One region of the Collibacillus ludicampi genome, then DNA from elsewhere that is predicted to be linked to it. Evidence: riboswitches for the same ligand, from Rfam matches in the RefSeq annotation. Region 1 holds a riboswitch; each other region holds the start of a gene.
What was found. Region 1 has a riboswitch for cyclic di-GMP ahead of DNHGIG_RS20535 (methyl-accepting chemotaxis protein). Riboswitches for the same ligand answer to the same signal wherever they lie in the genome.
Positions count from the first base shown of each region.

Region 2: linked by a shared signal. The riboswitch ahead of DNHGIG_RS16715 (hypothetical protein) and the one ahead of DNHGIG_RS20535 (methyl-accepting chemotaxis protein) in region 1 are both predicted to bind cyclic di-GMP.
Region 3: linked by a shared signal. The riboswitch ahead of DNHGIG_RS05680 (hypothetical protein) and the one ahead of DNHGIG_RS20535 (methyl-accepting chemotaxis protein) in region 1 are both predicted to bind cyclic di-GMP.
Region 4: linked by a shared signal. The riboswitch ahead of DNHGIG_RS05965 (DUF6042 family protein) and the one ahead of DNHGIG_RS20535 (methyl-accepting chemotaxis protein) in region 1 are both predicted to bind cyclic di-GMP.

Region 1 is NZ_BOQE01000002.1:26,366-34,646, forward strand. It holds gene DNHGIG_RS20525 (ATP-dependent DNA ligase) at 1-774, shown strand, start outside; gene DNHGIG_RS20530 (hypothetical protein) at 1,938-2,561, shown strand; cyclic di-GMP riboswitch class I at 4,107-4,194, shown strand; gene DNHGIG_RS20535 (methyl-accepting chemotaxis protein) at 4,417-6,378, shown strand; gene DNHGIG_RS20540 (AbrB family transcriptional regulator) at 6,535-7,635, opposite strand; gene DNHGIG_RS20545 (D-alanine--D-alanine ligase family protein) at 7,721-8,281, opposite strand, start outside.
Region 2 is NZ_BOQE01000001.1:3,285,782-3,294,062, forward strand. It holds gene DNHGIG_RS16685 (IS3 family transposase) at 1,635-2,528, opposite strand; gene DNHGIG_RS16690 (helix-turn-helix domain-containing protein) at 2,492-2,791, opposite strand; gene DNHGIG_RS21225 (DUF8602 domain-containing protein) at 2,909-3,001, shown strand; gene DNHGIG_RS16695 (hypothetical protein) at 3,236-3,430, opposite strand; gene DNHGIG_RS16700 (hypothetical protein) at 3,681-3,920, shown strand; gene DNHGIG_RS16705 (YolD-like family protein) at 3,986-4,312, shown strand; gene DNHGIG_RS21095 (SOS response-associated peptidase family protein) at 4,319-4,753, opposite strand; cyclic di-GMP riboswitch class I at 4,756-4,839, shown strand; gene DNHGIG_RS16715 (hypothetical protein) at 5,042-5,347, shown strand; gene DNHGIG_RS16720 (hypothetical protein) at 6,282-6,578, opposite strand; gene DNHGIG_RS16725 (hypothetical protein) at 6,902-7,030, opposite strand; gene DNHGIG_RS16730 (hypothetical protein) at 8,150-8,281, opposite strand, start outside.
Region 3 is NZ_BOQE01000001.1:1,119,189-1,127,469, reverse strand. It holds gene DNHGIG_RS05690 (DHA2 family efflux MFS transporter permease subunit) at 1-986, shown strand, start outside; gene DNHGIG_RS05685 (efflux RND transporter periplasmic adaptor subunit) at 1,032-2,432, shown strand; cyclic di-GMP riboswitch class I at 2,583-2,666, shown strand; gene DNHGIG_RS05680 (hypothetical protein) at 2,771-3,166, shown strand; cyclic di-GMP riboswitch class I at 3,611-3,694, shown strand; gene folE (GTP cyclohydrolase I FolE) at 3,791-4,360, shown strand; gene DNHGIG_RS05670 (6-carboxytetrahydropterin synthase) at 4,380-5,210, shown strand; gene DNHGIG_RS05665 (SDR family oxidoreductase) at 5,210-5,935, shown strand; gene DNHGIG_RS05660 (ATP-binding protein) at 5,954-6,934, shown strand; gene DNHGIG_RS05655 (alpha/beta hydrolase) at 6,935-7,984, shown strand; gene DNHGIG_RS05650 (acyl carrier protein) at 7,997-8,233, shown strand; gene DNHGIG_RS05645 (class I adenylate-forming enzyme family protein) at 8,230-8,281, shown strand, end outside.
Region 4 is NZ_BOQE01000001.1:1,190,749-1,199,029, reverse strand. It holds gene DNHGIG_RS05975 (S-layer homology domain-containing protein) at 1-900, shown strand, start outside; gene DNHGIG_RS05970 (EAL domain-containing protein) at 1,019-2,932, shown strand; gene DNHGIG_RS05965 (DUF6042 family protein) at 3,159-3,602, opposite strand; cyclic di-GMP riboswitch class I at 3,614-3,697, opposite strand; gene DNHGIG_RS05960 (glycosyltransferase family 2 protein) at 3,923-4,933, shown strand; gene DNHGIG_RS05955 (GtrA family protein) at 4,957-5,364, shown strand; gene DNHGIG_RS05950 (ArnT family glycosyltransferase) at 5,401-6,798, shown strand; gene DNHGIG_RS05945 (S-layer homology domain-containing protein) at 7,539-8,281, shown strand, end outside.

The DNA.
Region 1 (8,281 bases):
CGGCATGGGAACCGGATTACAGAGAGGTTTCCGGAGTTCCAAGCAGCTGCAGATGCCATCAAGGTTAACGAAGCCATTATTGATTGTGAAGGCGTTTGTTATCGGGACGGACGAACCATCTTTGATGACTTTAATTATCGCGGTCGCTTAACAGATCCGGCTAAAATCGCTGTTGCAAGCGAGCAAATGCCGGCGACATTAATCGCCTTTGATGTCCTCTATTCGATTGGTACGGATCACATAAAAAATGATCTGATCTCACGAAAGCAAATTCTTCAGGAAATCATTGAGCCTAGCGATGTGATCACATCAACCCTTTTTGTCGATGAGATCGGTGATTGGCTCTTGGAATGGACGAAACAAAACCATTGGGAAGGTATTGTAGCGAAACATAAACGATCACAGTATTTTTTGGATACACGAAGCTCAGAGTGGGTTAAAATCAAGAATTTCCGTACGATCGATGCAGTCATATTGGGATACCGTCTAAAACCGAATTTCGGACTCATTGTCGGACTTCATTTTCCAACTATCTCGTATAAGCCGGTTGCCACAGTGGAGTTTGGCTTTAAACCAGAGGAAAAGGAAGCTTTTTTAGGAGTCGCGAAGCAAATACACACATTCAGAGATCGAAATGGTGTTCAATGGGTAGAACCTTTGCTTTGTTGCGAAATTCAGTATTTGGAGCGAACAGAAAATCACAATTTACGGATCACATCTTTTAAAAGATTTCTCCCTAACAAGAACCCGGAAGATTGTAAATGGGTATCTTAAACAGAATATCTCCCTTTCATGCTCAAAAGCCCATATCTTAGAAACAGATATGGGCTAGTACTATACGTTTATTTTTTGTAGTCGAGATCTACCTTTTTCGGTCAAACGAATATAACAATCCTTACTCCCCTCTTCTCCTTTCCAAACGTATTCAATGAGTCCCGCTTGATGAAGCTGCGCTTCCCATTTCCTGAATTGTGTATGATGGATTTCACCATTCGCTTCACGGATTATATGCAGAAAGGCTTCACTAATTCGCATTCAGATCACCCTTTCGACCAATCAAGAATATATTGTTATTATTATAATTCAAAATATTATGCTAATATGAGTTTTTTAACCCTATATTTCCCATCCTTATGATGAACTTTATGAATTTATGTTCTTTGAAGGCAATCCTTGATTTCCTGAAAGGAACATTTTGTCGAACTATGAAAATTCAACGTAGAGCGAGAAGGAATTGGCAAATTCATAGCGAATAGAAAGTATTAAAGCCACCGCTCGCCACGGTGACTTTAGATATAGCCGACACACACCGTCGGTTATTAAGTTGTATGTAGATATTTCTACATCAACTTCTGAATTCCTTCCTGACGATAAAAAAAATCAGGCAGGGCGACGGTGAACAGATCGGCGCTCTGCTTTTTATTTTTTAAGAGATAGAGAGAAAAAAGAAAAAACCAAAAAAGATCAAGATCACAATAAAACTACTAAAAAGCTAAGAGCAAAAAAAAAAGTCCCCCATGAAAGGAGGAAAGGCTTTAAGCCGAAAAAGTAATAAAGAAAAAGCGCTTTGGTTGGCAGACCAGTTGAGCGCTTGTTATCAACCTTGTGGTTTCAATTAGAAGAATACCACAGGGATTGGCTTTGTGCAATCTTTTTTCGGCAAATAAGCCACAAGAATGGCTATAAAAAAATACCATTTTGATGGCCCTAAATTTTTCACTTTCAATCGTCAAAAACTTCCTGCTCTTAAACTCCCCGCGAGTGCTATCGCGGTCTATGTCCTCTTACACTTCATCTGCGACGGAGATACCGGCGAATTCGCTAGGGACGATTCCGAACTGTCCCGTATGTCCAAGATCCCCAGGCAAACGATCTGGACAGGCTTTCGGTACCTAGTTGATGCCGGACTCGTCTACCACGTTGAAGGAGCTTTTTACATGATCGCGGACTATGCTCCTCTACGTGCGAAGGAAGGCTCTTATTTTCGCATCCCCAAAGAGTTTATTTCGATCTTGGCGAAGTGTGTGCGTCATCACGTAGCTGATGTCATTCTCTTCGGTTTGCAAGTGCTGGACCAACTACGCAATGAAGACGCAAAAGCACACTACAGTAAAGTTTCAATGAAGAGATACCTGGGCTCGTTCCTATGCCGTATCAAGCGTAAATTGGAACTGCTCAAGGATGTCATCACTTATGTGATTCAAGTAGGCCCCAATGGTGAGACGTTCATTTTTAAACCGATCGTGAAAGTCTTGGCCAGTGAAGAACAGGTGAAACATCGCAACACAAAAGGTAAGATCGCCAAATATCTAAAAGATTCGCTTGAAGCTACGAAGCGTACATACCGAGTCGTGCATCAAGAATCCAGGCGTTTTATCAATACCTGCATTCGCTTCATCTATGACTATTGCCAAGAAAACTGGATCGACGAGAATCAAATGATCCAGCTTTCGCGGCTGGTCGGAATTACACTGGCTCAAAAACGAGCCAACGGAGATCCGGTGCAATACCCGCGTGCTTACCTGCAAGCATCGATTGATGATCTGGTAGCACAACTCTAATTTTAAAAAACAAATAACAAAAATTGGGTTCGAACACCATTCCACGGATGGTGTGTTTTGGCGTGCCTAAAAATCCATAGAACACATCAGAAGGAGCTACTTCCATGTGGGAGTGCTCCCTTTTTTGTGTCTTTTTCGCTTCTGAGTACCCCTTTTGTCTTTTTCTTGCATACAGATTGTCATATAGCTGAATGATATTTGTCATTTTACTGAAGGCCAAAAATTAGAATGTAATTTTTGTGAAGCTCATTTGTCGTTTTTATGAAGGCAGATCGGTATGAAAAGCAAAATCTAGCAAGAGGTCTGTCGTTTTTTTGAATTTGATAGTTTCCGGAAATCCCTTGTAGGATATGGCTTCTGAGAGGATCTATTGAGGGTACTTAACTTTGAATTTTTACCTGTAATGATCTTTTATAGAGGAAAGACTTTAACGTAAGTCTTGCAGACTTATTCCTACTTACTCTCTACCTCATAGACATGATAAGAAATGAAACCCCCTATTTGAGAAATAGGGGCAAAATAAAGGTATTCGGGATGGCAACAATATTTTATAATTTTAAAAATAATTTTGCAACTATTCACGTCAGATTCTATTTTTAATCCACAAATGTAAGATATAATAATACCACTGACTCCTCATTAAGGCGTGGTCATTACGACTGCGTCTTTTTTTTCATTGGTTTGTCTTCCCCCGAAGTTTCGATAAAGCGTGTTCGGGCGCAGTTATGTTTAGGATTTCTCAAAAAAGTAGTAGACCCCTACGTCTAAAAACGTAAGAGTCTATAGTAGGTACGGGAGGTTGAATGATGATGGATCAATCTTTCGTATTCTTAACCATCACTAATCACGTTTGTGCGCTGTCCTTTTCATTCCGCAAGTTCCTTTTGCTTCATACCACGCTCCTCTAGTATATTTTTACTAGTGGTTTTTGATGTGAGAATATGGGAGATCTATTCAAACGCCAGTAATCATTGTAATAAGTGAATGTGTAGTCTACATTGATTATTTATTAATAAATTATTATATCTAGCACAATCCTTATTATCACTTCATTCCGACATGGAGAATGTTTCAAGTCATAAACCACACGGCTAAAGCCGTGGGCTTGCAGTTATAGCTTACGCTACACCGCGTATGGCTGTATGATGGCAGCTCGACTTACAATTACGCAAGCCGCATTGTGGTCGGCATGGTCAGAGGCCCGCACGACACCAATACATCGGTCAATCGGTGTTCCATCAGGAATCTCAACAACAATCACTCAATGTAGAAAGGAGTGGAAGAAATGGCGCATTCCTCCCACGCATTTAGGCGTGGGAGGAATGCGCTGTTTTCTGTGAACAGCCTGCTTCGTATTTCTTCAGTATAGTGTTATTATTCGTGTATATCACTAGAGGATCTCCTTCTTAAATCCCTAATGATCGAGAAACCATTTTATACAGTATATCAGGCTTAACTAAATATACATAAGATATTCAAATAACTTATACAAATAACATTATAATTTTAAATATGGTAATCTCTTCCCAACAATTTAAAATATAATAGTATTAAGGGCAAACCAGTAGAAATGCTGGGACGCAAAGCCACGGGTCTACGGGTAAGTAAAGCCTATGACCGCCGGGTTGCCGTTATATAATAGCGCGAGAAACTTTTGATCCTAAATCTGTGATTATCAATTTTTGAATCCGGTTTGGAAAAAAGTCTCTTTCTCATATATATGGCAACCTTGAAATTTTAAGAGGTTGCCATTTTAATTTCATTCACAAATCTTATTACGAAGGTTGGTGAAACACTATGTAGCTAATAATACCAACTTCAGATTAAATAAGGTAACTGAAAGGAAGGGTTTAGGGTGAAGAATAAAATTCATTTTAGTATCAAAAACAAATTAATATTAATTTTTTTGGTAATCTTACTCTTTCCTAGCCTTGTAATTGGTTCTTTGTCTTATAAAACAGCAGAATCGAAGGTGAGCGATGAGATATTACGAAGTGCGAACGAAAACGTAGCTCTTCTTAACCATAATGTTGACCTCATTATCGGTTCTAAAATGCAAGATATTGATTTACTATCTCGGCAAGTATCAGCAAACTCTATTCAAGATGATAAGATGAAAGGATTACTAGATCAATATAAGTCCCTTCATTCAGAAGTGGAAAGTATATTCATAGGAACTTCAGATGGATCTTTTATTGATTCTCCTAAATTAAAGTTACCAAATAATTTTGATCCCAGAAAAATGTTATGGTATCAGCAGGCTATGGATAATAAGGGGAAAGTTATAGTTACTAATCCCTTCCCAGATCCTTCTACAAATGAATTCGTCGTCACTATAGCGAGAAGTATTTATGATGGATCTGGCGTCATAGCAGTGAACCTCAAGTTGGAAACGTTGATGAATGCAGTGAAAACTGCGAATATCGGAGAAAAAGGATATGCATTTATTGTAGATCAAAATAAAAAAATTGTTGTTCATCCCACTCTGAAAACCGGATCTGCCTCATTTAAACAAATAGATCCGATGTTTCAACAGGAATCTGGAATATTCGAGTATATGGGTTCCGACGGTCTTACAAAAGAATTATTTTTCGCAACAAATAAACTAACCGGTTGGAAAATTGCGGGTACCATGTATACATATGAAGTCACTGATGCGGCAAAACCAATCTATCATACAACATTTATAGTAGTTGCCATATCTGTAGTTCTGGGCGCAATTTTAGCTTATTATTTCATTCGCTCAATCACCCTCCGGTTGAAAACATTAATCAACGCGTCAGAAAAAATAAGTCAGGGAGACCTAACTGAAACGATAGATATAAAATCCAACGATGAATTAGGCAAATTAAGCCATAGTTTCAATTCTATGGTCGAATCGCTTCGGTCTATTATATTAGGGGTGTCTGATACATCTAGTCAATTGGCGGCTTCATCAGAAGAATTATCCGCAAGTGCAGAACAAACAAGCCAAGCAACGGAGCATATTGTATATACCATACAGGAAATAGCAACAGGATCTGAGCAGCAAGCACAGCATACGGAAGAGACAGCTCAAACAGTGAATAACTTAGTAATAGATATCCAACAAATAGCTGCAAACGCGCAAAATGTTTCTGAATCCGTATCACAGGCTCATTCAGTGGTTCAAGAAGGGCATCGAGCGATCCAAACAACGGTCAATGAAATGAATGTTATCAGTACTATTGTCGATAAGACAAATCAAGCAGTAAAACGTCTCAGTTCTCATTCTGCTGAGATTGGGAAGATTGTAGATATTATTACCAATATAGCTGATCAGACAAATCTTCTTGCATTGAATGCAGCTATTGAAGCAGCAAGAGCCGGTGAACAAGGTCGAGGTTTTGCAGTTGTTGCGAATGAAGTAAGATTATTAGCGGAGCAGTCCGCTCAATCTGCTCAACAAATTTCAGAAGTCATTCTCACAATCCAAAAGGAAATCAACGATGTAATTCATGATAGTGAGGAAGGTGAAAAAGAGGTTATTAACGGGATTCAAAACGTACAGAAGATTGATGAATCGTTTAGTCAGATTCAACAATCTATATCTAATGTGTTCAATCAAATTCAAGAAATATCGGCTTCCGTACAGCAAATGGCAGCAGGTTCAGAAAAGGTTGTTCAAGTAATGGAAAATATAAAAGAAATAGCAATAACATTTGCTTCAGGAACCCAAAATGTATCTGCGGCTGCTGAAGAACAATTAGCCTCAATGGAAGAAATCAGTGCTTCTGCGTCTACATTATCCAAATTAGCAATCGAGTTATCGCAATCAGTCGAAAGGTTTAAAATGTGAAATACTGCTTTTCGCATTAACTTCGACATTTTCTATCTGGTTATAAATACATTGTAATATTTCCTTATTATGCGCCTTATGAAAGGCGCATAATTTTTCTTTTAAAAAAGAACGAGGCGTTGTTATGAAATCTTATAAGGCAATGACGATCTTGATTTAACCTTTATTAGCTTCATGAAGACTTCTCCTCTGAAACCACCACTTCAAAAAAGGGGTAATAATAAATAAAATGAAAAACAATCGAAATAGTTGATAAGCCGAGATTACGGATAAATTTGCATGAACCTCCATTGCTGTGACTCCCATTTCTGCAATACCGCCTGGTGCAGTACTCAAAAAAGCTGTTATAAGAGAAACGGGATAAATGAAAGATATAAATTTACCGGCCAAGAATGATAAAACAATTAATCCAATACTCGATAATCCGGTGAGTAACACTAATAACCCCAAATTTTTATTAAATTTCAGATTCATCGATAGTCCCATTGTTGTACCTATAAATAATTGAGCGAGATAAGTCATCCATTTGGGGAGTTGTGGTGCTTGAAAATTTACAAGTACAAGTAAAGCAGTGACAAGCATTGAACCCAAAAGAAACGGAATTGGCAGATTAAGTTTAACCGCTCCCCAACAACCAATCACTACAATTACGAAGTAAATTGCATAATGAATCCATGAAAGTTGTAGATTATGGATTGATATCATTGTCAAATCCATACTGTCATTCACATTTGAATGTACAAGAATTCTGTTGACTACGAGAAACGGAACGATAAAAATCACAGACATTAAACGTATGGTTTGCATAAGAGTTACAATTGCTTCATTTGTCTCTTTCAATTCATGGCTTAATGCAACCATTTGGATCAGTCCACCTGGTATCGATCCAAGGATTCCACTAAACATATGAGCTTCTGAGCATTTTGCGATCACATAACCCATGAGTATACTAAAAAGCACCATTGTCCCTGTAGTGAGTAACATCATTGGTAATTGTAAGACGATCTGTTGTAGGATTGGATAAGTAAAAGAAATACCAATTGAATAGCCGATAATGGCTAAGCCAATCTTATTCAAGTAAGACGGCCAATATAAGGTACGTTCTGTTAATTTACTCCATAAAATAGTTGATACTAATGGGCCGAGCATCCAGGACAAGGGTATATGTATGAAAGTAAATATCGCTCCTCCTATAAGTGCTAACAACGTTGTACGTAAAAGCAGGAATATTTTATTTCGGACAGATCGTTCTAACATGAATAAATTCCTTTCTATAGAAAATAAATGACATACACATCTTGTGCATGTCACTATCACCATCTATGTTTCGATAAGATTAACTTTAAGCAGATACACCTTTATAATGATGAAATTGAAACAGATTCACTTCTTCATTGGATAATAACTTATCTATACGATCCGCTAAGATACCAGTAATTAAGTCTTTATAATTGATCCCCATTTCCTTTAGTCCGAGACAAACGATACTGGTTATATTATCAGCGGGTCTTTTCAAATCCGGTTTCGGATTAACCTCAAGTATATTCAAGTTTCCATTTTCATCAGCTCTAATATCCAATCGAATCAGAGATGATAAATGGAATGCTTCATAAACTTTTTGTGTGATTTGAACAATATCAGATAGAAGTTTTTCTTCTTTCTTTCCATTTAACAACGTTACCCTTTTTTCACTAATTTGTTTTTGATCCATAGAAGTAAAAATCATTTCCCCTGGTTCAAACACACGTTCCGACACAGAAAAAACTTGAGGATCTGGATGTTTAAAGAATTGACCCTCTTTATACTGTACATGTCCATATACAGAGGCGCAAAATTCCCTACCCGATAAATATTTTTCAATCATGACAAGATTATGAGTTTGATTATATACTTCTTTTACTTT
Region 2 (8,281 bases), on a different contig from region 1:
GCGGAGAAAAATTTAATTTCTTGGATTCACACCCTTTATTTTAAAAATAGTGTCTTATCCCGTATTTAAGGGGTCACTGTACCATTTCGGGTAAACTGTACGTTTAGACACAAAATCACCTACCTGTACGGTAAGGAGCAGTTTGCTTTTCAAGGGTCTTCTCGTCTGAAATCGCTGTTGCGTAATGCTCACTTTCGTAAGAATACTTACCCGTTCTCGGAGGATACCCCCTAGGCTGTGGTATTCCATCCTGCTAAGATTATATGAATTTACAATCGGTCAAGCTCTCCGCTAGAATTGATTTTTCTATGAGTCTATTAAAATTAGACAAATTACTACTCTACTTTCACTGATTTTTTAATGAGTCTATGAAAATAGACAAATTGCTAATGCATTATTCTCCCCTCCTGAATTAACTGTAATAGATAAAACAGGAAGGGGGGGGGCTATAGTAGTTGGACCTTTCACCCGATGGGCGATTGTATTTCTTATCATCTTCGTCTTGTTCTTCTTGCTTGTTCCTGGTTATGGCGGTGCAGGCTATGGAGCAGGAGCTGGTGCAGGTGCATACGTATACTAAGGATCAATTTCTCCAAGTGACAAATGACCCTGATTACCAAGCGGTCTTTTAATCTACTTCCCACGTAACTCAGATTGATTACTCTGGACCTCCCCCGGAATTGAGCAACGTACAACCTTGTAGTGGGGTAACGTTACAAAGGGCTCATTCCTCCCTTTCGTCCTGACCGCAGGGATTAAGGTCTGGATCGCGGCGGTAAAGCCTCCACCGAAGAAAGTGGGGCTTCTTGCGTTTTCATGAAAAAAAGAGCCACCTAATTGGTGGCTCGTAAAATGGAGGGGCTAAGTGCATGGCATTATAAGTATCGCCTTTTCGAGGAAGAATATTCCTGACTGAGAAATTATGTTCATCTTGGCGCCGGGAGTGCAAGATATCAGACACTCTTCTCACGGATCGTAGAGGAGTGGCATGCCGGATTCGGAGATGATTGCAACCTGGGCGGCGTGATGAACGAGAAAGGATGATGCAAGCTGAAAGAGCAACCGTTACGGTGCAAAGGTTGATTATGGGGCCGGTGGGACGGGTTGAAGCAATTCTGCAGTAGTATCCCGTGTGTGATTGAGCAAGAGTTACATTTATTGGGTAGATGGCGGCAAAATCGATGCTCGCTACCTCCACCCCTAAAAAACCGACTTCCACCCTTAGCGTGGTTGAAAATCGGGTTTTTTACTTCTCTGAGTTCTTAGCGTGGTAAATCCGCGTTTTTCTGTCGGGACCCCTATTTTTTCGTGCATAAAAAATAATCCTTTGGGACAATCTACCATTTGCCTACAAACAAATGGAGAGCAGACCATCTCTTTGATCATTTGAGTGGGGATAATAAATTTTATGTAGAAGGATTCGTTCCTGTTCTGATACAAGTGACAATTGGTGTGTCTGTATTTGACGAAAAGTATTTGTAGGAAATTATATCCTCTTGCCGAATTTTGAAGGTGGGAGGGATTCTGATGAGTGATTATAAGGTTGAAACATTGAAACGTGGTGTTTTTAATGGTGTAGAGTACGTTGGGATTGGTCAAGCCCCCAATTTGTAGACAGCAAGAAAAAACCCTAGCTAAGCTGCGAGCTGACGCCTGTATTCAACAGGTGTCAGCTTGTTTTTGTTCAACTGGATTCGCTCTTCATTGTAGAAGCGAATATACTCATCAATTCTCCTTTGTGCTTCCTTCTTGTCTGGTATATCATAGAGGTAGAGTTCTTCTGTCTTCAGATGAGAGAAGAAACTCTCAATACAGGCGTTGTCAAAGCAATTGCCTTTGCGTGACATGCTGATTCGGGCGCCAACCTTCTGCAGCATGTCATGGTATTCGTGGGACGTGTACTGGAATCCTCTGTCACTGTGCAAAATGACTCCCGTAGCGTCCTTTCTCTTTTCAAAGGCTCGTTTGACTGTGTTTACTACCAATAGATTGTCATTACGATCACTGATGCAGTAGCTAATGATCTCATAGTTGAACAAATCCATGATGGAGGAAAGATATAACCATCCCTCTGTGGTTCGGATATATGTCACATCCGTTACCCACTTTTGATTGGGTGCCTCTGCATGGAAATCACGGTTTAATAGGTTCTCGGCAATGCGGGATCCTAGGTTAGCTACCTGCTTACTATGAACGTGTCGTTTTCTACGAATCTTAGCTTTTAAGCCCATATTCTGCATCATTCTTAAGACTTTCTTGTGGTTTACCTTCAGATGAAACTGACGTTCCAATTCAGCTTGAATACGGCGATATCCGTATCTTCCTTTTCGTTGTTCATAAACAGCGCGAATTTTCTCCTTAAGCTCTTCGTCTTTATGGGGTTGTTGTTGGCGCTTTACATATTTGTAGTACCCACTACGAGAGATCTGTAGAAACTTACATAACTCATCAATGGAATATTTACCATGAAGGGCTTTCACAATCTGATGTTTTACCGATACACCTCCCGTTTCAAGATCTCTAACCACTTTTTTAAGACATCATTCTCCATTTCCAAACGACGTACATACCGCTCCTGATCTACATATTCCTTCCGTCTCCCCCTATGTTCCAGAAGACCGTATTCTCCTTCTTCCCGATACTTCTTCATCCATACCTTTAAACGACCAACATCCTCAATTCCTAATAACTCCGCCACTTGTTTCTTGGTCTTACCTTGTAATCTCATCTCCACCGCTTGCTTTTTTAACTCAAAACTATATGTCTTAAATTTCTGTCCCTTTTTTGCCATAACAAAGATGCACCCCCTAAAGTATTATGGATGTTCCCTAGGGGTTTTTCCACTGTCTACTTTAAGGGGTGCACACTAACCTTCGGGTGCTTTTTCTTTTGCATTGAGGTGATCATCATGCCGCAACGACAACAGAAACCATGCGCTCATATCGGATGCCCGAACCTCACAAGAGAGCGATACTGTGAGCATCACAAGCAACAGGCATGAATTTGTATATATCAAGACGAGAGGCTGAATCTGAGGTTGAGAGACGTGAGCGAGAGGCTGAGCCAGAGAGACGTCGCCGTACCACAGGTCGTCGGTGATCGAGAGTCAGAGAAGAGATTTTCCGGCCTAGCCGGGACTCCTACATATTCTCCAATCTCCCCACCGCCTCCGCCTCAAGCATCGGCGGCATGTACGGTGCCCTCTTAATTTGCCCCTTCTCCTTATACTCCACCATCACACCCACAGTCGCCATTCCTTTTTATGTAACTGCCTCCTTAAGGCGACCATCTCTTCCGAGATTCTTCCCTTCACAGATTTAAATATTCCATGTGTCCAGGGTTGCGAAGTCTTCATCTCTCGCTCGATCATCTTCAACATCAGCTCTCGAAGCAAGAACTCGCGGATCAATTCAGTTGCGCGTACTTCCATTATGATCACCTATAACGAGAACGTATGTTCTTATTATAGTGTTCTGATCTGCGAATGAAAATACAAAACCCTAGCGTGTAGCTGAGGAACATATACTGCCTTGTGAGGTGATCGTGAGGATAATTTACAAATAATAGGCAAAAGTTTAGTCATTCACCCATGTACACACGTAATATGTTAGTGGTATTACACTGGGCGTATGTGCTTGAGTAAACTGAACTTCACCGGAAATGAGGGGAGAGTCGTAATTGTGGATATGAAAGCCCTCTACGACCCACAATTCGTTATTAATGCAGGATGCGCACCTTATGGCCCTCCCGGCCCACCAGGACCAAAGAGGATGGGGATACAAGAGCCAATTGGTACTCAGGGTCCTCCAGGACGACAAGTACCTGCCATACCTGGTGTACCTGCCATACCTGGTGTACCTGCCATACCTGGTGTACCTGCCATACCCTTCTGGACATACTGGATCTACTGGACCTATTGAAGACTTTTATTTCCCAACCTCATATAATAAGAACATACGTTCTTGTTTTGGGGAGGGAAAACAACATGCGAATAATCGACGGAAACATCTTCGAATCCATGCGCATCATTCTTCCGGAACATCGTGCGACCATGCGGCGTTTGGAAAAGGAAGCAAAAGGGCAGCCGCGACCTGTCTTAGATGAACAAAAGATTGAGGAGATGTCGCGTGTACTTACCGATGCAATCCAGGATTCAAGACCCGTTAAGGTAACAATGTATAATCCGTTCGGGCATGAACTGGTGGTAATGGTCCCAGAGAAGATTGATTCGTATGCCAAGACATTGACGGGTAAGGATCTAGATGGAAATGTACGGTACATTCCACTGACAGACCTTATAGATGTAGAATGACCAACCTTACTCGGGTTGGTTTTCTTTTTCCTCACCCCTGTTAATAATACATTTATTTAACCTCTCTAAAATACACTCCACCGAATCGTTCTTCACATTCCCGACGAGTGGCGATACCGGATACGCTCTCATCTCCTCAGCAGGGTAGGGCACAAGCAATGACTGTAGTAACTTAACATCCTGCTTCTTCCGATCCATCCAGATCGCTTCATCTTCAGGCCGAAGAATCACCGGCATACGGTCGTGGATCTCGCCATCCTCCACATAGTCACTCCCCTGTGTGTCCAAGTGAAAGTGCACGTATGTACATTCGAACCAGCCGACCATCCCAAACAAGTTGCCACTACGAGGGCTTAGTCCTGCAACATAAAATAATAAGACTTGTATTTTGTCATATTTTGTAGAAAAATAGATGAAGAAAATTAATACTACTAAAATCAAACCTCCGATAATGGCAAACTTGGCGAAAGCCAGGGACGCAAAGCTATAGGGGCTACGGTCAATGACTATGCCAGCCAGTTACCGAAGAGGTGGAAAGAAGAATTCCGCCTTGTTCAAGTGATTTAAGCAGGGTGGAATTCTTTTTCTTTTTGAAAACCATTAGCATAGATCAAAATTAGAGAGAGGGAATTTAAAGCAATGGGGGAAAAGAGATACAAGAATCGTTCGATGGTACATCATTGTTGGACGCATTCGGAAGTTGCCTACATAAAGGAAAATCTTCCTCACATGTCGATCCGGCAACTTTCAATATCTCTAGGGCTTCCATTTTCTAGTGTTCGGCGCAAAGTTGATCAAATAAAAAAAGGGATTATAAAAACAGGTGAACATCTCAGCCGTAGTCCAAAAACTGAGACGACATTCTCGGAAGTGATGTTTCTTTACTATCTTCGTCTCATGGCTCGAGAATGTAAACAAAAAGGTATAAAACCAGATGTTTCTTCATTTCTTGAAGAATATCGAAATTTAAAAGATGAATTAGAAGCAACCCCCTTAGCAGAGAAGATCAAAGAAAAAATACAATCCAATGGATAATTCGTTTTAAACCGCTTTTTAGCGGTTTTTTCGTTCGTTTTATAAATAGAAAAAAATGCGGTAAAGATAACCGCGAAAAATATAGAGATGGGATATGTTCAAAGCAATAGGGGATGGGTGTCCCACTCTTGTATTTTATTACTTTTCGACAAAAAGCGCAATAAATCGACAATAATTTTTCTCCACGTTTGATCCACTAAGAAAATGAGATTGCTCATCAACTGTCTACGTACTTTAACAAACTCGTTGGCGACCATCTCCTTAAGAGTCTGGAACACACCACTTGGAAAGATGGAACACATCAAACATGCAAAGAAACCAGAAACTAGTTTAAGGGGCTTAAGAGGTACGATTGTCTTTTTTCGGGTCCAATACCTCCGGTAACACTAGACGGCTTCTTTATTCAAAATAAAAGGTTCCACCTGTATTGGAAGAACACTTTTTGTATACCAACATTACTATTAACTAACTATCTATAAGCCTGTTCAATAATCGCGTAAAACCCTTTGTCCGGTTTAAAAAACAACTCAATCGGTGCGCGATAATAATCCCTTAAATTAATTTCGGCCTGAAGAAAAACATTTCGGGAAACTTTGCTCGAATTTGCCCGCGATGATTATTCACCATCGTAGATGGAGTAGCGTTCGTTGGGCGTATCGTTGCGCTAGATCAAGCAGGTCTTCAAATGGCACTGATCCCCCCTGTTCTCATATTTCCTACATGTTCCATCGTCAACATCAGCTTTGCTGAACTTGATGATCTCTAACCTAGTTGGTCCCAGCTAGATACCACAAATTCCCTAAGGGAGAGATTTGAGTCCTTGGTAGATATATCCCTTCACCTATAAAGAGGTATTATTTATAAAAACAATGAATCTAATTAAATAAAAAAAGAGGAGTTAAAAAATTACTCCCCGTGAAAATGATTCAATTAACTAAAAAAATCGTCGTCTAAGAGCGAAGAGTAGGAAGAAGGGGATAAAGAAGAATGGGTTGAAAAAGGGTCTAAAAAATTGGACAGTCTCGTAATCCGGTTTCAACGAATGATCCGTGTATTTTACTTTCAGGTCTTCTGATTCACCAACGACTCCTGTCATTCTTCCACGAGGCATTGCAAGAACAATTCCGTCCGGACGAACTTCATGCAAGATACCATAATGTACTCCGTATGCCGAATGACATTCTACCCACTGTCCGAGAAGGCTTCTGCAATATGCTGGACTCACACTCATAGACTCACCTCCCAGAAATTAAATAGCCCAAATCAAGCTTCCTGGTTTGAGCAAACACCAAAAAAAGGGGATGAACTATATACAGTCATACCGCCCCTGTAGACGAATCTACAGAGGCGTTCAGGAGGAATTTTTTATTTCTGTATTTATGGAGATTAGTAGGTTCCAGGAATGAGCAGGATAAACAGCACGAAAATGATTAGGAATACTACTGCCCAACGAGTAAAACCACCGAATGTTCCGTACATGATACTGTCTCCTTTCTTTAAAAGAACTCCTTTAATACGGTACTCCAGTGAGAGAAACACCAAGGACATTACAATTTAGCACGAGTAAGGAGCTGCTGCTGCAGGAGCAGCACCAGAGTAACCTGGAACGAGCAAGAAGAATAAAACAAAGATGATCAGAAACACAACAGCCCAACGTGTGAATGGTCCGAAACATCCATCCATTGATTTTCCTCCTTTCCATCGAAATACTGATCTAGACCTTTTTAGTTACTAGTAAATTGGAACTGTCCTACAAACGGTGGTGTAAGTGGGAATTAAAAGAATGAACAATACAAAGATGATCAAGAAAACGACTGCCCAACGAGTGAAACCACCAAATACCCCATCCATTTTGATTCCCTCCTTTACCTTTTCAGCTATAACAGTTAATGCATGCAAAATGGCTCCCGAAACAGACAAGTATCATTGGCATCAAGTCTATTTTTGATAAATTACTTGAAAAATCAGCAGTAGCGGAAAGCTTGACCGCACGTTTTTGAAGTAGATTCATATAATTTAGTAATCCGGAAGGAATACCACTGCCCAACGGGTATAACCTCCACCTCCAATAAAAAGGCGCCTCCTAAACTCCCAAGAGGCGTCTTTTTATGCATATGATCTCACTCTAATTGTAGGGTATACTCCATGTTGGCAGCGTAAACAATCATAAGGGTTCCGTTATTTTAGACAGAGCAAATAAAGAAGTACCGACCGATTATGAGTAACGGGTCATAAGACATGTTAGACCGCTATATCCAGGATTTTAACGCCGACCTATAATTGACCCAGGCAAAAGAAATGACCCACTCCCGTCGAATATATCCCAAGATTTGGGGTGTCTCAATTGGGTTCGATTCCACACGCTCCCGCCAAATGTGAGAAGACTTGAGCCACAAGGGCTCAGGGCTTTTTGATTTCTCCTACGACCTCCTTGAAAAACGTTAGGGTAAGTCCGAGTTTCGGATATCAGGCGTTGGTTTTCAAGATCGACGTTACCATTTTTAACGCGTTTTAAACTTTCTCTCTGAATCACGTATTTCTTTATAATATCAACATTTTCTTTATGAGCTCTCACGCTCTTTTACTCCCTTACTACTCTTTGATTTGCAAACTGATTTGCACAGTTAAAATAGAAATAAGTCAATACTAACCTCACTATTTTTTAGATATTCATTTGTTTATTAGTCTTATTAGTCTTCATGACCTGTTTTCAGGTGAGTTCACCGCTGCCTTTCAAAAGACCTTCTGTGCAGGAAGGTTTTTTATTTTCTTAAAACGATCCAGAAAAAATTGTTTTATGAACTAAATAATTTGTACCTTTCCATTTGGTTGTCTCTTGAATTTTCTATTATCAAGGAGTAACGGGTCGTCGCCGCTCAACGGGTCATCGTCGCTCAACGGGTCATCGTCGCTCAACGGGTCATCGTCGCTCAA
Region 3 (8,281 bases), on a different contig from region 1:
GTATCCCCGTGATCGTGCTGGCCATTCTGATGGCCTGGCTTCTGTTAAAAGAGACGGAAACGGTCAAAGGGAAACCGTTTGACATTTGGGGATTCGTTTTTTCCGCCACATCGGCGGGCACCTTGTTGTATGCGTTGAGCAGCGGGCAGAAAGATGGATGGACTTCATTTGAAATCGTTTCTCTGATCTTCATTTCGATTGCGAGTTTCGCGCTGCTCGTTTGGGTGGAAACAGGAAAAGAACAACCGTTAATTCCGCTCGGCTTATTTAAAAATGTTACGTATACGTTGAGCGTAGTAGCCGCCAGTCTCGTAACGATCGGTTTATACGGTGGAGTCTTCCTGATGCCGATCTATTTGCAGAACATTCAAGGCATGGAAGCCATCGATACAGGTCTCTTGTTGATGCCGGCTTCGCTCATCATGGCGTTGACGATGATGATTGCCGGACGGCTGTTTGACAAGTTCGGCGCGATTCCATTGGGTCTGGCCGGGCTGTCGCTTTTGGCTGGAGGGACTTACGAACTCCATGCACTGACGGTTGATACCCCGCATAAATGGGTGCAGGCGGTCTATATCATCCGTTGTATCGGTATTGGATTATGTATGATGCCCTTGTCCACCGCGGGGATGAATGCGATCGCAGCCGTCGATCCGCGGCAAGTGGGCAATGCTTCCGCGCTCTCGAACGTGATCCGGCAGGTCGCATCCTCGTTTGGGATTGCGATTTTGACTATGATCATGCAAGACCGCGCCGCCATGTATGCGCGATACATCGCCGATGCGGTCACGGTGACTTCTTACGGTACGAATCCGGTCTTTCGGGGAACGCAAGGGTTATCCCAATTATCGGGACTTATCATGCAAGATGCGACGACGCGCGGCATCGCGGATGCTTTCTTGTTGTCGTCAATACCTGTCTTTCTGGCCATCCCTCTTGTCCTGTTTTTTAGAAAACCAGCACCCGCGAAGGCGAAGGGGCAGTAAAGGTCAGCAAATCATGGATCGTACGAAAAGGAAGGGAAGAGTCGAATGAGAAGAGTCACAATGGCGTTTGTACTCAGTACATGCTTGTTCGGAACGGCCGTCCTCTCGGGATGTGGCGCGAAAGAGGCTTTTCAACAGGATCAAGGGTCTCCTTTGTCTGTGGAAGTGGCAAAAGCAACAGCGGGATGGATCAGCAAGGGCCCTGTCTATACAGGTACGGTACAACCGGATCAAGAGGTGCAAATCGTCCCGAAAATCGCCGGAAAAATCACCTCCATTCCTGTTTCCGTCGGTTCGCGCGTGAAGGCTGGAGATACGCTGTTCACCTTGGATGACAGGGATCTTCGCAACGCCGTTGCCCGTGCACAGGCGGCTGTGGAAGCGGCACAGGCGGCCGTGCAAACGGCGGAAACGCAGCAGCAAGCTTCGGTGAATCAAGCGAACGGCGCGGCTGTTCAGGCGAAAAGCGGGGTGATCCAGGCGCAAAACGGCCTGACGCAAGCACAGAGCCAAGTGCAGCAGTTGGAAAATGCGTTGACCATCGCGAAACAAGCGTTGGATGACGCGACAACCAACAAGCAACGTTATGAACAATTGTACGCGCAAAATGCGGCCTCGAAGAAGGATTTGGAACAAGCGGAAACAACTTATGTCAATGCGCAAGCGAATTACCAAAGAGCGCAGGAACAATTGGATGCGGCCAAAGGGGCGCTCGCTACTGCGCAACAGGCGCTGGGGAACGCGAATGAGGGCTATCAGACGGCACAGCAACAGGTGGAGGTTGCGCAAAGCACGGCGGGCATCGAAGCGAGCCGCAAAGCTCTTGTTCAGGCACAGGTCAACTTGAAAACCGCGCAGGATCAGCTTGCCGATGCGACCGTCACCTCCCCGATCAACGGGATTATCGGTGTGAAAAACGCGGAGATCGGCGATATGGTCTCTCCGCAAATGCCTCAACCGGTTCTCGTGGTCGCCAACTTGGATACGGTGAAGATTCTCGTCTATGTACCGGCGAATGCAATCAACCATTTGAAAGTCGGCGATCCGGTCATGGTGAAGGCGGTCGCGCTCAACCAGTATTTCAAGGGTCAAGTGAAAAATATCAGTCCTCTCGATGAAAAAGGTAAAGGATATCCGGTGCTGATTTCCGTTCCCAACAAAGACCTGATCCTGAAATCAGGGATGGTGACGGAAGTGAATCTGCTCGCACCTGACGCGAAACAAGGAATCGTTATCCCAACGGCGGCAGTCGTGCAAGACAATGGCAAATCTTATGTCTATGTAGCGGATCACAATCAGGCTCGACGCAAAGAAGTGACCATCGCGCAACAGGAAGGATCCCAAACGCTGGTTACCAGCGGACTGAATGACGGTGACTCGGTGATCACCAGCCAACTCCCTCTGTTGAAAGACAATGCGCAGATTACCGTACAACAGAAAAGTTAACGGTTTTACAGAATGACAAGAACCCTGTGTTCCTATTGGATCACAGGGTTCTTGGTTTTACCTGGCGGTATTAGTCATCATCGAAACACTTGTATTTAGTAAAATTATGTAGAAAAATAGAGGTATATAATTCAATATTAACATCAAACCTTCCGATAATGGCAAACTTGGCGAAAGCCAGGGACGCAAAACTATAGGGGCTACGGTCAGTGACTATGCCAGCCAGTTACCGAAGAGGTGGAATAAAGAATTCCACCATGTTCAAGGTGGAATTCTTTATTTTTTTACGAAAGCAAATTGTACAGATCAAAATTAGAGAGAGAGGAAAATTTAAGACAATGGGGGAAAAGAGATACAAGAATCGTTCGATGGTACATCATTGTTGGACGCATTCGGAAGTTGCCTTCATAAAGGAAAATCTTCATCACATGTCGATCCGGCAACTTTCAATATCTCTAGGGCTTCCATTTTCAAGTGTTCGGCGAAAGGTTGATCAAATAAAAAAAGGGATTATAAAAACAGGTGAACATCTCAGCCGTACTCCGAAAACTGAGACGACATTCTCGGAAGTAATGTTTCTTTACTATCTTCGTCTCATGGCCCGTGAGTGTAAACAAAAAGGTGTAAAGCCCGATGTCTCTTCATTTCTTGATGAATATCGAAAATTAAAAGGGGAATTAGAAGCAACCCCTTTAGCAGAGAAGATCAAAGAACAGATACAATCGATTGGATAGTTCATTTAAAACCGCTTTTCAAGCGGTTTTTTCGTTCGTACTTATAACATTGATAAAAAAGATGCGGTAAGGATAACCGCGAGAAATATAAGAGATTGGATATGTTCAAAGCAATGGGGGATGGGACCCTATGGTTGTATTCTATAGTCTTTCGACAAAAAATGCAATAAATCGACAAAAAATAGCCTAAATATGTCGAAAAATGACGTTGTATTTCCAATGCGAACTGCACAAAAGAAATTCCGGTATATCATTCTAAGACACTTCGCGAGTCAAGCAGTCTCACAAATCTAGACAAGGAGAAATCGCTTTCAAAAAGCAGAAACCAAAATGATTTCCTGTTGCAACAATTTACTGCCAACGAGAATTTAATCGAAATTTGTAGAAACGTGTCGAATTCGAGGGGAATATGGTATAATAGCGAAAAAGTACTAAATTAAACCTTCCGATAAATGGCAAACCTGTCGAAAGCCAGGGACGCAAAACTAGAGGGGCTACGGTCAATGACTATGCCAGCCAGTTACCGAAGAGGTGGAATTTGGAAACCACCTTGAACAAGGTGGGTTTTTTATGCCTTCTTTATATTACAGAAATTTCCGATAAATAAAGGCGAGGTGTAAATACATGGCAACAATAACAAAACAGGAGCTTTTGGAACAACATATTCGATCGATCTTAGAATTGATAGGAGAAAACCCAAATCGAGAAGGACTTCTGGATACGCCCAAGCGGGTATCAAAAATGTACGCAGAAGTTTTCGGAGGAGTAGGGGTAGATCCCAAAACCGCCTTAACCACAACCTTCGAAGAAGAATACGAAGGAATGGTTGTAGTGAAAGACATCAGCTACTATACGTTTTGCGAACACCACCTTATACCTTTCTATGGTAAGGCGCACATCGGGTATATCCCTAATGGACGTGTGGTTGGACTCAGTAAGTTTGCCCGCTTGGTAGAGCTGACATCCAAACGTCCGCAAGTACAGGAACGAATGACACAACAAATCGCGGAGGCGATCACCGATGTTTTGAAACCCGAAGGGGTCATCGTGACATTAGAAGGAACCCATCTATGCATGTGTGCCCGAGGGGTGAAGAAGCCAGGAAGTGTCACAGTAACCACTGTAAAGAAAGGTATATTCCGTAAGAACGAGGCGTTGGTCCGTGAATTCGAGCAATCTTTAATCAGAGAGTAGTAGGAAAAGGAGGAGGAAAATGAAGATCTACATGTCTAGAAAACTATCCTTTTCCGCTACCCATGTTTATCGTGTCCCATCATGGAGTGATGAAGAAAATCGACGCGTGTTCGGACCCTGCAGCAATCCCAATGGCCACGGTCATGACTATACGCTAGAAGTGATGGTGAAAGGAGACGTCGATGAAAGATCAGGGATTGTCGTTAATATCACGGAGGTGGATCGTGTAGTCAAGCATCTAGTAAACGAAGAATTGGATGGAAGATTTTTAGATCGGGAACATCCCTATTTCCGTAAACACATTCCAACCACCGAAAATATCGTGAGCTATCTTTGGAACTCCTTACAAGGTAACATGCCCGATAGTGAATTACATAGAATTAGACTTTGGGAAAATCCATTTTTGTATTCCGAAAAGGAGGATGGGTCCATGGTGACGTTAACCCGGAAATATCATTTCTGTACGGCCCACCGTTTACATAGTGATAAACTCTCTGCGGAGGAAAATGTAAAGATCTTTGGTAAATGCAATAACCCTCATGGCCATGGACATAACTATTATCTCGATGTAACGGTAGCCGGCGAACCTGATCCAGTCACCGGTATGATTATCAATTTAGCAGAATTGGATCAAATCGTAGAGAGTATTGTTCTACAGAAGTTTGATCACAAACATTTGAACTTAGATACGGAAGAATTCAAAGAACTGAATCCTACTTCGGAGAATGTCGCAATCGTCATTTGGAAGCTTCTAGCGCCCCATCTTCCCAATCTGCATAAAATCGGTCTTTGGGAAACGGAGAAAAACTACTTTGAATACTTCGGATCAAAAAGAGGTGTTGAGGCCTAATGGATACAAAGCAGCTGCAAGGTAAAACGGTTGCCATTACGGGAGCAAGCCGTGGAATAGGGAAAGAAACAGCCATTCAACTCCGTAAGTTAGGGGCCAAGTTAATTATTGGAAGTAGAAACGAAAAAGAATTACATGATCTGGCCCATCAAATAGATACCGAGGGAGGAAGTGTTCTACCTGTCCCGCTCGATGTTACGGATGAATCCTCCGTTCAGAAGTTCGTAAGCGTTTCCCTTGAACACTTTGGGTCCGTCGATGCCTTAATCAATTGTGCCGGGGTAGGAATGTTCTCCAGCGTACTGGACTCATCCACCGAGGATTTTGATCAGATGATAAACGTTAATCTTCGTGGAACCTACCTCACCTGTAAATACTTCGGTAAGCACATGGTCGAACAAAGAAAAGGTCACATGATCAATCTCGTCTCGATCGCGGGAACCACAATTCTTCCAGGATGCGGGGGATATTCAGCTTCTAAATTCGGTATTTTGGGTTTGACGCGTGTCCTGCAAGCAGAATTACGTTCCAAGGGAGTCCAAGTAACCGCCGTCCTACCCGGTGCCGTGAACAGCAGCTTTTGGGATTCGATTGATCCGAAACCGGATGTATTAGCTATGATTCCTACCTCTGTACTTGCTCAACATCTCGTTTATATCCTTTGTCAGCCAAAAGGAGCTGTTATCGATGAAGTCACAATCATGCCTCCATTAGGTATTTTGTAATCAAAGGCGGTTGAATACGTGAGACGGTTATTCAAGAAGGTATTTCAAAGAAGTACCGAACAGAAACAATATTCACAGCCCCCACCTCTTGCTTCTGGTTTGACGTTGCATGATGTGAAACAAAGAGCTGTTATTGGATACCTTGCTCGACACATGGCACTACGGCTGAATTATGAGGGTGCAGATGAATTGTTCTATCTTGCATTCTCTAGACTTACCTTTGAAAACGAACCGATGAGTGTTGTCGATCGAGAGCTTCCTATCCATTTAGCCGGCTTATTATATTCATGGGTACAAAACAGAGAAAAGATTACGGAGCGACTGAAAGAGTTAAACCTTTCTTTGGATGTAGAGTCTTGTCTGATTGAAACGTATGAGAAGCTTAAAAAACAGATTAAGAGTGAAATGCCTGCTTTTGTACCTCTTTCTAATGAAGAGGAAGTGGTCGTTAATAAAAAAGAGCCTAAGGAAACCGAAGTCGAAGAACAAACGGAACTAAAGGAATGGAAAATCTATCGGGATGTCATGTATGCCGTGACGCAGAGAAAATTCCTCCTGATCTCCAAAGATGAAATCCCTCAATACAAGAAGGGTCGTATTCTCTGTGAAGGTGAGATCAAGAAGCGATCCGATATTCCAAAGTGTAGAAATCTCGCTCATAAAGCATTACAGGAGCTCTCGTTGAACGGAGTAAATGTGATGGGTTGGATATTGATGATCTCAGAAGCGATTACAAACATCCTGAAACATGCGGAAGAAGGAAGGATGACCTTAGTAGAGGACAACGGGGTGATCCGTGTCATTGTGGAAGATAAGGGTCCTGGTTTTTCTCTGAAAGACCTTCCCAATATGACATTATTGGCGGGGTATTCCACAAAGAAATCTTTAGGACAAGGGTTTACATTGATGATGAAAATGGCCAAACAAGTTCTTCTTTATACATCACCCAAAGGTTCAACCATCGTACTGATTATGAACAAGAAAGAGGGTGAATCGTAGATGCATTCCATTGAGGACAGACAAATCAATCCCACCGCAATCGACAAAACCTTATTTACCGCCAGATTTATCAATGGTTTCTGGGACCGTTGGCTCGCTCATGGAGTGGAGAAACAAGATCTGTTTGAAATCCGTCCTACCTTGACCTGCAAAGAAAACTGGATTAATGGCTGGTATCGATTAGCCATAGATAAAAAGAAACAAGCGGATTTTTTGAAACAACAAGAAATGCTTGAACAAGCGGAGTACATGTATCGGATTGCAGGCTTATATTTTAACCTCATGTACTGGATCTTTCCTCAACGCGGGCCGGAAAAGGAAAGATGGTTCCGGGAATGTTTCAGTGCGATCCAGCAAGCGGATACTCTTTCCGCTTATGTGACCACGTATATTTCCTTTGAGCTCGACGGATGTCTTTGTAAAGGACGGCTTCGAATGCCCCAACATCCCAAGGGATGTGTAGTTATGGTGAATCCCCTAGATTCCTCCAAAGAAGAGTTGATAACCTATGAGCTGGATTTTGTTCGGTCCGGTTTTGCTACCGTTAGCTTCGACGGACCGGGGCAAGGCGAGACTTATCTCATGAATGGTATAAAAGGAAATAGGCAGCGGTGGATCCAGTTTGTAAATAAGGTCATTGAGTCTTCATGCCATTCAACGCAAAATCTTCCGATTTACCTGTTTGGTACGAGTTCAGGGGCTTCCTGGGCTATCTATGGAAGCCAACATCCGAAGGTAAGGAAAACTGTGGCAGTCAGTCCGGCTCTTCCTACGGACAAAGTGAGATTGCCCGATTATTTTACCGAAAGAATGAATGAAGTGTTAGAGGGAGCTGATTTTTTACCGTCCCTGGAAATGCTCCCTAAAGACCGAAGAATTCTTCTGTTTCACGGAGGACAGGATGTGATGGTGACCGATCAAGATATTTATGGTTTAAAGGAACAACTGGTTCACAGCCAGTTGGTTGAATACGAGGAAGAGGGCCATTGCTGCAATTTTAAGCTCCACGAAATTCGTCAATTATCCGCGCAGTGGTTTATGGAAGATTAGGAGGAGTCCCCAATGACATTAGATGATTTCCGTAGCATGGTTTCCGAGATTTCGAACATTCCTCTGGAAAAAATCCAAAATCACTCCTCTTTTCAAGAGGATTTGGGTATGGATTCCTTGTCGATGGTGAACCTCATTATCGAGATTTCGAAAAGGTTTGGCTTAGACTTAGGAACCATTCAAAGTTTCGAGGATATCAAAAGTGTGGAGAATTTGTATCGGACTTTGACAGGAGGACGTTCTTTATGAGGACATTCTATGAATGGATTTTTCAGCAACCAGAGGTGAATCTGGAAA
Region 4 (8,281 bases), on a different contig from region 1:
ACGAATACGGTTGATTTGGATGATATTCAAGGACATTGGGCAGAAAAATACATAAAAGACCTCGTGAAAAAAGGAATTCTGTCCGGTCGGGGCAATCATAAATTCGTACCGAATGGCCTGGTCACACGTGCTGAATTCGCAACAATGCTTGCGAGATATTTCAACTTGGAAACGCAATCGACCACGCAAGATTTCGAAGATGTACCGAAAGACTCTTGGGAATTCAAGTATGTAGAAGCGACAAAAGATTACTTTGATGCGTATCGTACTTTGGATGGCGGTCTTGTATTCAAACCGAACGATGGTGCAAAGCGTCAAGACGTAACGGTTGCGTTGGTCAAAGTATTACTGAAATTAAATCCTAGTCTTCAATTAATGGATGCTGACGCGGCGGATCAACTCTTGAAAGAAAACTTCCCGAAAGATGAAAATCAAATTGCCCCGGCTCTTCGTCAGTATGTGGCTACGGCCGTGAAATATGATCTGATTCACGGATACGGGGATGGCACATTCGGGCCCAATCGTGTTCTCAACCGCGCAGAAGCGGCAACCTTGCTTGACCGTTTGCAAGAGAACAGCGTAGTTGTTGTGGGCGATCAAACAGGAACAAGCACATCAACGACAAATACAAACACGAATACAAATACAAATACTGCAAGCAACACGACGACCGGCAGCACGGAAACGCAATCCTCTACATCCGGCAGTATCCAGACCCAAAATAACACAACTGTCACGATCACACCTTCTGCGAATACAGGATCTGCAAACAATACAACGGAGAACAGCGGATCCCAATCCACATCCGGAACTGTCCAATCGGGTAACGGGACTTCCACAAGCGGAACCACAACCGTAAACGGCAGTTCAACGGCTACCAGCACAACGAATACCCATTAATTTCGTGGACAAGACCGGGAGATGACCTTTATTCTCCCGGTCTTTTTCCTTGAGAAAGTGACGAAGTATAAGGTAAAATGTGAGTTTGAATCGATTTCTACTTCCGGGGGATGTTCGTGTGCTAGGAGTCAAAGAATTGTTGTTAAATGTTTTAATCATTCTTCTATCCATTCTGGTTTCCTCTCCGTTTACGAATAAAAAAAGTGAATCCTTCTGGTGTTCCGTTCTTTATTCATTAGCGACCATTTTTTGTATGTCGTTCCCGTTTCAGTTCAGTTCAGGCGTCTTCTATGATTTGCGGATTATACCGCTGCTGCTTGCCGTTTTTTATGGACGATTTCAGACAGGACTCATCGTTACTGCTGTCTTTTTCGTCTATCGCGTTTATTTGGGCGGGACGGGTCTTCAGTATACCCTTCTTATTTATTCCGTTGTCCTTGCCGTTTCGTTTTTCCTCTCCCGAAAATTTCAAGCGTATAGTAAGTTTAAGAAAATCCTTGTCCTGATGATTCTCGATTTGTTCCTGGCGATTTCAGGAGTTCTCCTCTCTTTTTACATGAAGAATAGTTATCATCTACCGAATGCTCTTCCTGTTGAATTTATGTTCGCGTATCTTGTACTAAACGCTCTAGGAATGTGGATGTCTGCTTATCTGATTGAAACACTCAAAGAACGGAATCAAGATCGGATGAAGGTCAATCATCTGGCCTATCACGATTCATTAACGGATCTCCCGAATCGGACTTTATTTTTTTCGGAATTAAAGAATGCGATCGATCAGGCTGAAAAAAATAACCAGGTACTAGCCGTCATGTATCTGGATTTGGACCGTTTCAAGTATGTCAATGACACCTTTGGTCACCATGTGGGAGATGAATTGATTCAGCAATTCTCCATGAGGGTAGTCAAATGTATTCGAGATACCGACCTCGTAGCCCGCATGGGTGGAGATGAGTTCACTCTTCTGTTAAAAGACATAAAATCTACGGATTGCGCTCTGAATATCGCGAGACGTATCATTGGATCCTTTGAGGAACCCATAACGCTGACGAATCAAGAGCTTTTTGTAACCACAAGTATTGGAATCGCCTTTTTTCCGAAAGACGGCACAGATGCTCAGACTCTAGTAAAAAACGCCGATACCGCTATGTATAAAGCCAAGGAAAAAGGAAGAAATCATTATCAGCTCTATGAATCCACTCTGACCCAGCATGTATCGAAAAAGCTGATTTTAGAAAGCTCCTTTCGAAAGGCATTGGAACAACATCAATTCTTTTTACTCTATCAACCGAAAGCGGATATTCACTCGAACAGGATTATCGGCGTGGAAGCATTACTCCGCTGGAAACACCCTGAACTTGGAGAGGTACCCCCTGCTGAGTTCATCACTCTGGCTGAAGAAACAGGATTCATTCATTCGATAGGAAAGTGGGTCTTATATACCGCCTGCAATCAAAACAAAAGCTGGCAGGATAAGGGGTTGCCGCGAATTCCTATCGGCGTCAATTTGTCTATGCATCAGTTTCAACGGGATGATTTGGTGGGAACCATTCAGTCCGTGCTCAAGCAAACGGGGCTCGCTCCCCAATGGCTTGAGTTAGAGATCACGGAAAGTGCGATCATGAATAATCCGGAAGAGGGTGCAAAAAAGATCAAACAAATGAAGGAATTAGGGATTCACCTTTCCATCGATGATTTTGGCACTGGGTACTCTTCATTAACGAGTTTAAAACGTTTTCCCGTAGACACATTGAAAATTGACCAGTCTTTTATTCGGGAATTGACGACCGATCCAAAGGATGCGGCGATCACGAGAGCGATCATCACTTTAGGGCGTTCCCTTAACTTGAAGGTAATTGCGGAAGGTGTGGAGAATGAGGAGCAGCTTGCCTTCTTGCGGAACCAGGACTGTCATGCACTGCAAGGTTACTTGTTCAGCCACCCTCTGACAGCACATGAATTTGAACAGCTGCTAAAGAATCATACGAACCGTAATGTTTTGATTCACACGCATCCTCATGTAGAAGTTTGATCGGGCTGTCCCGCTGAGAATCCCTTAATTCAATCGCTTGTAGAATCGTATCCCGAAGATGAGGACAGACGTTGCAGTCACCCGCTTACGGCGTCGATCACTTGCATCAGAGAAAATCCCCGAAGCAGGCGGCCAACCGATCTTTCGGAGGATTTTCTCTTTCTTATTTTCTGCGAATTCAATCGTACAGCATTTTCTCACTGACCACCCATAGAATGTGTAGGCTTTAACTTCTTGTGCGTATCGCCTCTAATATCTGTATTTCTCTTCGCGTTAGATTGAGGACGTTTTCTGGACTCGGTATGCAGCCGCAATCGATCAGAGCCAATCTCGTTTTATCCTCGCATGTAATTTTACGTAGCAACCCAAAACGAATGATAAGATCCAACAGCTCTTCTACTGTCTCAGGATACGAATAGCCTGAGCGCTCATAGATCAAGCGCAATTCAGCTTCTCTTCGGTTTACCAAGTCTTTATCTTTTTGAAAAACGAGATGTCTCTTCAAGTATGAAACGACTTCCTCAAGATTTTGTTTATGAGTAGCTGCTTGGATGAGCAACGGGTATACGATCATTCCATCTAACGGAAGAAAGCGCATCCATTGAGCTTTAAATAACACGTCTGATACGAGACTCCAGGAGTTTTGCTTCGGAATTATCGTACTGCTCATTTCTTCATCCCTTCGGTAACTGGCTGGCGTAGTCATAGACCGTAGCCCCTGTAGCTTTGCGTCCTTGGCTTTCGCCAAGTTTGCCATTATCGGAGGTTTAGTATTTGTATTATAATTCATATTCCCTCATTTTTCTACAAAAATTGACAAAGTTCAAGTGTTCGGTTAAAAGTGGGACATTGAACCTTGCCGATCGTTATGTTATCTTGTACTGAGAGGAATCAGGAACATGCGACTCTGTTCTCCCGCGGGATGCGGCGAGGGGCAGAGTCGATCTTGTGTAAGAATCGATATTGAATGCAAACAGAGAGGGAATGCACATGAACAAACGCAAACTGATCTCCGTTGTGATTCCTGCGTACAATGAGGAACTCGTGATTCGGGAAACGCATAAGCGTTTGTCGACCGTGTGTTCCATATCGGGATATGATTACGAACTGATTTATGTCAATGACGGCTCGCGTGACCGTACCGAAGAGATCTTGCGGGAATTGGCGTTCCACGACTCCCATGTCCGCGTGCTGAGCTTTTCCCGCAATTTTGGCCATCAAGTGGCCGTGACGGCGGGCATCGAACACGCGTCAGGGGATGCGGTGGTGCTGATCGATGCGGATTTGCAAGATCCGCCGGAGTTGATCCTTGATTTTATCACCAAATGGGAAGAGGGCTATGATGTCGTTTATGCGGTACGAAAAAGCCGCGCCGGTGAAACCTGGTTTAAAAAGGTGACGGCCAAACTGTTTTACCGGATTCTTCAAAGACTGATCGATATCCAGATCCCCCTGGATACGGGTGACTTTCGTTTGATGAGCCGGCGCGTGGTGGACAGCTTAAATGCGATGCCGGAAAAACATCGCTTCGTCCGCGGACTGGTGTCCTGGATTGGTTTCAAACAGGTGGGCATCGAGTACGAACGGCAAGAACGGTTTGCCGGCGAAACGAAATACCCATTGCGAAAAATGTTGCGTTTCGCTTTTGACGGCATCACATCCTTTTCCTTTAAACCCCTGCAATTGGCAGGCATTTTAGGGCTTTATTCGGCGGGGATCGGCTTCATTGGCATCCTGATCATTCTGTATATGCGCTTGTTCACCCATTCAACCGTACAAGGTTGGTCTTCCTTGATGGTCGTCGTTCTGTTCTTAGGTGGTATTCAACTGTTGATCCTCGGCATGATGGGGGAGTATATCGGGCGGATGTACGATGAGGTACGGAGGCGTCCGTTGTATATCTTGGAGGAGAAAATTGGCTTTCCGGGGGGGACGGTACAGACCCATCAGGATCGGGAGCTGTCACAAAGGCATGATGATTACTTCCCGGCACGATCATAGCTCCGATACAAAGGTGGATCACAGTGAATCTTTCATTCGCGAAAAGAGAACAGTGCCTTCAGTTTTTCCGGTTTTGTCTCATCGGTCTTGTGAATACGTCTGTAAGCTACATCAATTATTACCTGTTCATTCGTATCGGGATAGGGATGGCTGTGAGTTATGCGCTCGCTTATCTTGTCGGAATGATCAGTTCCCTCCTCTTCAATGCGTCCTGGACGTTTGCAGTTCGGCGGATCCATTGGAATATGACGGTGAAGTTTGTGCTGGCAAATCTCTTGGTGGCCGCATGTGGCGAGTGGCTCTTGCGGCCGGTTGTTTACCAACTCCATATTCCCGTCCAATATGCCCAGCTTTTCACGCTGATCCCCACGACCGTACTGAATTTCATGTTGAGCCGGTTTTGGGTGTTTCGCGTTCGTGCCATGGCGTAGTCTGTGTTCGTGTGAGAGGGCATGCAGGAGGTTGCCATGTTAAAAAATTCTCGCTCGCTCAAGTGGTTGCTTGCGATTCTCGTTCTCGGAACGGGGATTCGTCTGGCATGGATCTATTATGTAAATACACAACCGATTTCCGACTTTAAACATTACCATGATCTTGCGCTCTCTTTGTTGCATAACGGCACGTATACGATGCCTGAAGGGCTCGATTATATCAAAGAGAGCACGCCGTTTATCAAGCAAGGGGTATCCTATCCGAGCGCGTTCCGCCCTCCCGGATATCCTTTTTTTCTTGTTTTGGTTTATTCTTTGGATCCGTCCATTCTCGCCGCCAAAATCGCCAATGTACTTTTGAGTCTCGTATGGATCGTCTGCGCTTATCTGCTCGTTCGCCGCTATTTCAATGAACGCACTGGATTGTGGGCCGCGCTTCTCACGGCTGTTTTTCCGCCTGCCGTCAGTTATACAAGCCTTTTGAGCACGGAGATTCTTGCGGTTACCTTAATCCTCGTGATTTTGTGTTTTTTCGCCTATCGTACAGGAGGACGGTGGAATCCGTTACTCTTAGGAACGTTTATGGGCATGTTAAGTCTGGTCAAACCTCAATACGCAGTTTTTCCCGCCCTATACGCGTGTATGTTGTGGTGGGAGAGAAGGGGGCAAAGGCTTCAGCAAAAGAGATCGGCGGGTGCGCAGGGATGGACGGAGCGGAGAAAAGGATTGTGGTCACGCATTTTCTCGATCAGTGTTCCCGTAATTTATGCCGGTGTGTTCATGGCGCTCGTCATCTCTCCATGGACGTTGCGGAACTATCTGGTGTTTCATCGTTTTGTTCCGATTTCCACCAACGGGAATTTCGTTTTGTACATCAATAATAATGATCTCAACAAAGGGATGTACATGGATCCGATGAAGGTACCGCATTCGATATTTAAAACCGACCGCATTCTGGATGAAAAGGGCGAGTATAACGAAGTGGATGCGATGCAACTGGCACGCCAAGAAGCCGTGCGATGGATCACGACTCATCCGCGCGACGCATTTTTGCTAGGGCTAGACCGTCTGGCAGTCAGTTACTTCAATGTCGGCCGGGAGATTGAGGAATGGACGATGTCGAATGCGGAGATTCGATTTGATCAGGTGTGGGTTCAACCATTGATGCAGGGAGCGCGTGCAGCCGCATGGGTCGTTGTAGGCGGCGGTTTGCTGTACAGTTTGATCCTCCTGTTTCTTTTTCTTCGTCGCAGGCCGTTGAACGTTTTGCATAAAATCAACTTGCTGTTTATCGTTTTTTCTACTTTGGTGATTTTCGCCACGGAAGGACAAGCGCGTTATGTGTTTGTGATCGATCCGTTTTTTCTCATCGGTGTGAGCTGGATGATCGAACGGCTGACTCAGGCGATCACTCATGAAGGAGAAGAAGTATAAGCGGTTATACGACAGGCCCGGGAACATGACCCGGGCTTTGATTGTCAGTGCACCGGATGAAATGAAATAGTCGGATTTTTATTAATGTCGTTTACATTCGTTAGCTTTTGTTAAAGGCAGCTACTTTGAAAACTAGTGCTTGGGTGGGTGTATCGCTTTGCGCTTGGGTTCGATGAAGGTCGTCTTTGAGGCATATGCTTTGCGTTCATGCTCCGTGGAGGTCGTTTCAGCGGGTATATGCATTGCGCTTATGCTCCGTGAAGGTCGTCTCGCATGGAATCATAATCAAATGTTGCGAGACGACCTTCAAAGTCGCTATTACGCGCAATGCATATACCCTTTTACATCCGAAAGGAGGCGAGACGATCTCCAAAGTCGCTGTTTCACGCAAAGCATATGCCCTCTAAATGAGATATAGGGAAGCGGAACGACCTTCAACTCACCTCTGCGCTGCAAAGCGATACAACCCACCCAAAAGATACTCCGTTGCATTAGGAAGCTTAAATCTCTCTTCCCGCACAAGAAACTTTTCATCCTCTGATGGCGCCGCTTGCGGAGTGAAGGGTTACTTTGAGAATGAATGGCCTGTGGGTACATACTTTGTGTTCGTGCTATACATCGAATGACTCAAAAAGTCAATAGTGAATGTAAAGAAGAATTTCATGATTATCCCATATTTATTCCATACTTCTGAGGTACTCTTAACCTATCAAATCATACTTGCATTGAGGTGATAGGACATGAAGAAAATGGTTACCACTCTGTCGGTTCTCTCCACTCTTTCTTTGAGCGCTGTGCCTGCATTTGCGCAAAGCAACGGGAATATCAAGATTGTCGGCAAAGGACATGCGGTGCAAAACATCCACATTACCAATACGACGAACATTATCAACAACAAAATAGAATTGAACGATATCAATGGGCACTGGGCGGAAAAGTATATTCGCGATCTTGTGGGCAAAGGGATTTTGTCCGGAAAAGGGAATAAACGTTTCGAGCCGAATGCTACCGTAAAAAGAGACGAATTCGCGACGATGGTCACACGTTATTTTCACCTGAAAAATACGTCCAACACGCAAGATTTCAATGATGTACCGCCGAATAGCTGGGAATTTAAATACGTGGAAGCGGCGAAAGATTATTTTGATAAATTCCGCGATCTGATCGGCGGCTATGATTTCCATCCGGAAGATGGAGCGCGTCGTCAAGATGTTACGGTCACATTGGTAAAAATCCTTATGCAGTTGGATCCGAGCATTCAGTTGATGGATGCAGACTCTGCCGATCAACTGTTGCACGAAAACTTCAGTGATGCGGATCAAATAACCCCCGCACTACGTCCGTATGTGGCAACCGCCGTCAAATATGATCTGGTACACGGAAACAAAGACGGCACCTTTGCGCCGAATCGTGTTCTTACACGTGCCGAAGCGGCTACCTTGTTAGATCGATTGCAAAACACAGGCGTTGCGGTGGATGTTGG